Regions from separate parts of the Streptomyces sp. WAC07094 genome, predicted to be linked through region 1. Evidence: riboswitches for the same ligand, from Rfam matches in the RefSeq annotation. Region 1 holds a riboswitch; each other region holds the start of a gene.

Region 1 (2,192 bases):
CAACGTGCTCGTCCGCCGCAAGAACGAGCGGCTCGCCTCCGCACGCGGGATCGCCGAGGCCGCCCAGCGCGCCGTGCTGCCCGAGCCCGCCGCACGGATCGGCGGGCTCGACATCGCCGCCCGGTACGAGGCGGCCCAGGCCGGCGCCTTCATCGGCGGTGACCTGTACGCCGTGCAGGACACCCCGCACGGCGTACGGCTGGTCGTGGGCGACGTGCGGGGGAAGGGGATGGGCGCGGTGGCCGTGGTCGCGGTGGTGATCGGCGCCTTCCGGGAGGCCGCGGAACAGGAGTCGACGCCGGAGGCCGTCGCCCAACGGCTGGAGCGGGCCCTGTCGCGCGAGGGCACCCGGCGCGACGGCCCCGACATGGTCGAGGGGTTCACCACCGCGGTCCTCGCGGAGATCCCGCACGGCGGCGACCTGGTCCGCATCCTCAACCGCGGTCACCCCGCCCCGCTGATGCTGCTCCCGGACGGCAGTCTGCGCGTGCTCGAGGCCCGCGAGACCGCGATGCCTCTCGGCCTCGGCGCCCTCGAGGCCCGGCCCGACCGCGCGGAGGAGTGGGACTTCCCGCCAGGGGCCACACTGCTGCTCTACACGGACGGCGTCTCCGAGGCGCGTGATCGGCACGGGGAGTTCTACGACCTCGCCGCGGGCCTCACCGGCCGGGTCTTCGCCGGCCCGGGCGCACTGCTGGCCGCGCTCACCGAAGCGGTCGCCCGCCACACCGGCGGCCGCGCCACGGACGACATGGCCCTGCTGGCGGTGCGCAGACCCGAGCGTCCATGACCGCGGTCACCAAGGGTGAGTGACCGACCCCCCTCCGCATAACAACTGACTTACCGTCAATACGTCTGAGGTTTAAGAGGCGCGGTCAACTCGCCCCTTTTCCGCCGATCATGGCGGGAAAGTCCAGGCCAGAAGCGTTAATGATCTGTCCGAACAGCTTGGAATCAAGGCCCCGGGTCTATTAACGTTCGATAACGCAGCGCGGTCGTCCCAGCCGTCACAAGAGGCGGCTCCGTGCGCGTGTGCCGAATCCCGCAAGGGAGCCGGGGAACCACCACCTTGGGGTGAATCGGGCGGAGACCGCCGTGGAAGCACGGTCGGTATACGCGCGTAGGAGACCTTCCTCTCCGAACCCGTCAGCTAACCCGGTAGGCGAGACGGAAGGAAAGGAGTGCGCCCACGTGGCGTCCAACCGGCCTGCCCAGAGCACCTCGTTCGCTCCGAACGACACTCAGACGTTCGGCTTCGCATCTGGCAACGACGAGGGCCCCTGGGAGGAGTGGAACCCCACCGAGGAGTCCCTCCGCCCTGTCCGCGGCCGGCACCGCGTCGCCAAGCAGCGCGGGGGCGGACTCGCGCGCAGCTCCACGGTGTTGGGCGTCGGCGTGATGGCCGCCGTAGGTGCGGGCGGCATGGCCACCGCGCAGAGCGGCAAGCCTCCGGTCTCCATATCCATGCCCGACCTCTCCTCGGTCACCCACTCGGCCAAGGAGTTCATCGGCGCGGACACCAGCAGTGCCCCGAAGGGCTCCGCCACCGCGCTCAGCGGCGCCGGCCTGACCACCGAGGAGGCCGCCGCCGGCTCCTCGGACGCGGGGGAGGCGCTGCGCGCCCGGATCATGCAGCAGGCCGAGTCCCAGCAGGACCGGATCGCCGCCGCGGCCGCGCAGGCGGCGGAGGACGCCGCCGCGAAGAAGGCCGCCGCGGCCGCCGTCAAGGCGCAGGACGACGCCAAGGCCAAGGCCGCCGCCGCGAAGAAGAAGGCAGAGGAAGAGGCCAAGAAGAAGGCCGAGGCGGAGCGGCTCGCCGCACTCGCCAAGCAGTACGCGCTGCCGACCTCCTCCTACACCCTGACCTCCCGCTTCGGTGACGCCGGTGCCATGTGGTCCTCCGGCTACCACACCGGGCTCGACTTCGCCGCGCCCACGGGCACGCTCATCAAGGCGATACACAGCGCCACCGTCACGGAGGCCGGCTGGGCCGGCTCGTACGGCTACCGCACGATCCTGACCCTCGACGACGGCACGGAACTCTGGTTCTGCCACCAGTCGTCCATCAGCGTGACCGTGGGGCAGAAGGTTGCCACCGGCGACGTCATCGGCCGTGTGGGTGCCACCGGCAACGTGACCGGGCCGCACCTGCACCTGGAGGTGCACCCGGGCGGCGGTGACGCGATCGACCC
Region 2 (2,192 bases), 2.1 Mb from region 1:
CGAGCAGCATCCGCATGTCCAGCAGATCCGCGCCCTCCTGCTCGGTGGGCTCCGCCACACACGCGCCCGCGTGCCTGCGGGTGACGACGAAGCCCTCGGCCTCCAGCGTCCGCAGCGCCTCCCGCACGGGGACGCGGGAGACTCCGTACCGGCGCGCGAGAAGCTCCTCGGTGAGCCGGCTGCCGCGCTCGTGGACACCGGAGACGATGTCGTCACGGATCGCCGTGCATACCGAGTGCGCCGGAATACGCATGTCCGACCTCCGCCTTAATCACCGCGAAACGTCGTCGACTGACGTGTGTTCACCCGACTCTATTGCAGCGCTTCGCAATTTCCGACGGCGGGCCGGAATCCATGGATATTTTTTGGACAGACAGTCGTTCGAAACGAGGACGGCCCCGGCTCGGGAGCCGGGGCCGTCCTCGTTTCATGTGCGCCTCCAGGAAGCGGATCGCCGGACCCCGAAGGCGGATCGTCAGACGTTCACACCGTGAGCGCGCAGATACGCGACGGGGTCCATGTCCGAGCCGTACTCCGGGGACGTACGGGCCTCGAAGTGGAGGTGCGGCCCGGTGACGTTGCCGGTGGCCCCGGAGAGGGCTATCTGCTGGCCGGGAGTGACCCGCTGGCCCGCGGAGACCCCGATGGACGACAGATGGCCGTACTGCGTGTAGGTGCCGTCGTTCATCCTGATGACGATCTGGTTGCCGTACGCACCGCCCCAGCCCGTCTCGACGACCGTGCCGGAGCCGACCGCGTGCACGGGCGTGCCGCCGGCGGCGTGGAAGTCGATGCCGGTGTGCGAACCGGAGGACCACAGGGAGCCGCCTGTCCTGTACCCGGTGGAGACGTAGGAGTGGAAGACCGGCGCCACGAAGGCGTTCAGGCGCCGGCGCTCGGCCTCACGGGCGGCGCGTACCTTGGCCGCGCGCTCCTGTGCCGCCTTCTCCGCGGCACGCTTGCGGGCGGCCTCCTCGGCCTTCTTCAGCTCGGCCGCCTGCTTCTGCGCGGCGGCCTGGGCGTCGATCTTCGCGGCGACCTCGTCGCCCATGCTGACGGCCCGGATCAGTCCGGTCTGCTCGACAGGGGTGCCGGCGGCGAACGCCGGAGCTGCCAGGGCACCGATGACGCCGGTGGTGGTGAGCGCGGCGACGCCCACGGCGTTCGTGGTCGTGCGCTTCACGCGGCTCGGACGGCGGTGCTTCCCGGTGGCGCAGGTGAACGCCATGTGTGTGGCTGGTCCTTTCCTTCCCTCTCGCCTACCGGGTTAGCTGACGGGTTCGGAGCAGGAAGGTCTCCTACGGGCTGCGCGCCCGATTCACCCCAGGGATCGGGCCCGCTCCGGCCACAAGGACGGCGGCAGCGGGCCCCTCCGGCCACGAAGGCGGCACAGGAGGGTGGGTCCCCGGCTCCCCTGGCTCGCGCCGTACGGGGACTCGGCGATGGCTGTCCGGTGCCGCGGATGCGGCGCAGTGCCTGACGGACAGCCCGGATGACGCTAAGAGGGCCCTGTTTCGATCGGCAAACCGATCAGAGGGTTTGTAGCGCATCCCACAGGGCAGAGCGGCCGTCTCTGTGGCAATACGGACAAAGCCCAAGAGGCGGGGCCCCGGTGACCGAAATCACCGGGGCCCGCACCGAAGCCGCGCCCGACGTGCGAGGCGACTTCAACGGCTTCCCGCGCGCACGGATTTTGCTCCTGCGGGCGCGGGGCGTCCGCCTACTCGGCCGCCACCACGCTCACTTCGCCGATTCCGAGCGCCTTGACGGGTTCCTCGATCTGCGCGGCGTCGCCCACCAGCACGGTCACCAGCCGGTTCACCGGGAACGCGTTCACGACGGCTGCCGTGGCCTCCACCGTGCCCGTCGCGGCAAGCGCCTGATACAGCGTCGCCTGGTAGTCGTCCGGAAGGTGCTGCTCCACCTGGTCGGCGAGCGAGCTCGCGACCGCGGCCGCGGTCTCGAACTTGAGCGGTGCCACTCCCACGAGGTTCTGCACCGCGACATCGCGCTCCGCGTCGGTCAGACCCTCGGCCGCGAGCGTGCGGAGCACCTTCCAGAGGTCGTCCAGCGCCGGTCCCGTGTTCGGAGTGTCGACGGAGCCGCTGATGGCGAGCATCGCCGCACCCGTGCCGTCCGGCGCGGACCGCAGCACCTGGCCGAACGCGCGCACTCCGTAGGTGTAGCCCTTC
Region 3 (2,192 bases), 780 kb from region 1:
GGTGGTCGTCCGGCTCTGCGACGTGGCGCCCGACGGGGCGTCGACGCTGGTCACCCGGGGCACCCTCAATCTGTCGGCGCGCCGGGGTCCCGGCCGGGCGGTCCCCTGGATCCCCGGCTCGGCCGAGGACGTGGAGTTCGAACTGAGCGGCATCGGCCACGCCTTCGGTGCCGGCCACCGCATCCGCCTCGCCGTCTCCTCCGCGTACTGGCCCTGGCTGTGGCCGCAGCCCGAGTCGGAGGCCGGCTTCGCGCTGCACCCGACGGGCAGCGCGCTCGAACTTCCCGTTCGTGTACCGGAGTCGGCAGCGGGCATCGCCTTCGAGGAGCCCGAGCAGTCCGCGCCGCTCGGTGTCAGCGCCGCAGCCGTGCTCGACGAACCGCGTCCGGAGCGCCTGTCGGTACGGGACATGGCCAAGGGCGAATGGCTCCTGGTGGTCGACCCGCGCCGCAACGGCACCCAGGTGTATCCGGACGGCCTGGAAGTGACCGAGGACGCGCTGGAGGCGTACACCGTCGAGGACGCGGATCCGTCGACCGCCCGCACCCGCTGCGACTGGTCGATCCGGCTGCACCGCCCGGAGCGGGGATGGGACGCGAGGGTGGAGGCCCACTCCGAGATCACCTGCACCGCCGCCGACTTCGTCACCTCGAACGAGATCGTCTGCAAGGACGGCTACGACGTGGTGTTCCACCGGACATGGCAGAGGCGGATCCCCCGCACGACGGGCTAGACGCCGGCCCACGCCTCCATCCCTTGTGTAATGAAATGCCCGAATTGCGCACTCGGGAGCTTCAATCGAGCGCCCGAGGGCGACCTCGCTTCAGATACGGACATATCACCCGAATCAAGTCATCACACCCTTGGCTGGTCGGGGTGAAATGGGTCGCTTGCCCCCTGTTGCGACCCTTCCGGTCACCCTCGTCAACAAGCCGTTCGCGGCAGGTGAGTTGCACCCGTTTCGGCAATGTGGATCAAACCCCCTATTCCCGATTACCGGGGTCAATTGGGTCAGGAAGTGATTTCCGGGCTTGTTCCTGGCATGTGCGTTCGCATACCTTCCATTCGACCCGAGCGGAACGCCGAATCCTGCCGCCGCTCGAGAAGCCTTCGACCCCATAACGGCAGGAGCGGGGGACCCAAGTAGGTCGCCGAACCGGACACAGCACCGGAACGGCTCGGGGTGAAGCCGTGCCTCGGCAGCGAGGACACGGCCGGGCACCTCCCCGCCCGAACCCGACAGCTCACCTCGCAGGCGACGGAGAGGAATACAACGTGTCCGCTTTCGCCCTGCCCGCACGCCGTCGGGACCGCAACTCCAAGGCCTCCCGCCTCACCCGCACTCTCGCAGTCGCGGGTACCGGAGCAGCCGTTCTCGCCCTCCCCATCCTGGGTGCGACCTGCGCCTCCGCCGCCCCGTCGGCGGCTCCGGCCAAGGTCACCAGCGCTGCGTCCCGCGCCGGTTCCCTGGACAGCTGGATCCGCCAGTCCCTGGCCATCATGGCCGAGCGCGGAATCCCCGGCAGCTACAACGGCATCTACCGCAACGTGATGCGCGAGTCGTCGGGCAACCCCCGCGCCATCAACCTCTGGGACTCCAACGCCCGCAAGGGCATCCCGTCCAAGGGGCTGCTCCAGGTCATCGACCCGACCTTCCGGGCGTACCACGTGCCGGGTACCGCTTTCGACCCCTACGACCCGGTCGCGAACATCACGGCCGCGTGCAACTACGCCGCCCACCGCTACGGCTCGATCGACAACGTCTACAGCGCCTACTGAGATCGGTCTTCGGGGAACAGTCGCTCGAGGACGACGGCGATGCCGTCGTCCTCGTTCGACGTCGTGATCTCGTCGGCGACCGCTTTCAGTTCGGGGTGGGCGTTGGCCATAGCGACGCCGTACGCCGCCCACTCGAACATCGGGATGTCGTTGGGCATGTCACCGAAGGCGACGGTTTCCGAGGGGCTCAGGTCCAGGAAACCTGCGGCCAGCGCGAGCCCCGTCGCCTTGGTCACGCCGCACGGCTGGAGCTCGACGGTGCCCGGCCCGGACATGGTGACCGACGCAAGGGACCCCACCGCTCCCCTGGCCACCGTCGCCAACTCGTCGTCGGACAGGGCGTGATGGCGCAGCAGCACCTTGCTGATGGGCTCGCACCACAGATCGTCGCGGCGCTCGACCCGCACCGCGGG

What was found. Region 1 has a riboswitch for cyclic di-AMP ahead of RCR19_RS19535 (M23 family metallopeptidase). Riboswitches for the same ligand answer to the same signal wherever they lie in the genome.
Region 2: linked by a shared signal. The riboswitch ahead of RCR19_RS10000 (M23 family metallopeptidase) and the one ahead of RCR19_RS19535 (M23 family metallopeptidase) in region 1 are both predicted to bind cyclic di-AMP.
Region 3: linked by a shared signal. The riboswitch ahead of RCR19_RS16055 (transglycosylase SLT domain-containing protein) and the one ahead of RCR19_RS19535 (M23 family metallopeptidase) in region 1 are both predicted to bind cyclic di-AMP.

What each region holds. Positions count from the first base shown of each region.
Region 1 covers NZ_JAVMJZ010000001.1:4,427,648-4,429,839, forward strand. Annotated here, with positions in the region: gene RCR19_RS19530 (PP2C family protein-serine/threonine phosphatase) at 1-790, shown strand, start outside; cyclic di-AMP (ydaO/yuaA leader) riboswitch at 1,024-1,180, shown strand; gene RCR19_RS19535 (M23 family metallopeptidase) at 1,192-2,192, shown strand, end outside.
Region 2 covers NZ_JAVMJZ010000001.1:2,285,990-2,288,181, forward strand. Annotated here, with positions in the region: gene RCR19_RS09995 (GntR family transcriptional regulator) at 1-253, opposite strand, end outside; gene RCR19_RS10000 (M23 family metallopeptidase) at 476-1,228, opposite strand; cyclic di-AMP (ydaO/yuaA leader) riboswitch at 1,242-1,452, opposite strand; gene RCR19_RS10005 (pitrilysin family protein) at 1,721-2,192, opposite strand, start outside.
Region 3 covers NZ_JAVMJZ010000001.1:3,649,549-3,651,740, forward strand. Annotated here, with positions in the region: gene RCR19_RS16050 (CocE/NonD family hydrolase) at 1-733, shown strand, start outside; cyclic di-AMP (ydaO/yuaA leader) riboswitch at 1,071-1,271, shown strand; gene RCR19_RS16055 (transglycosylase SLT domain-containing protein) at 1,291-1,779, shown strand; gene RCR19_RS16060 (HAD family hydrolase) at 1,773-2,192, opposite strand, start outside.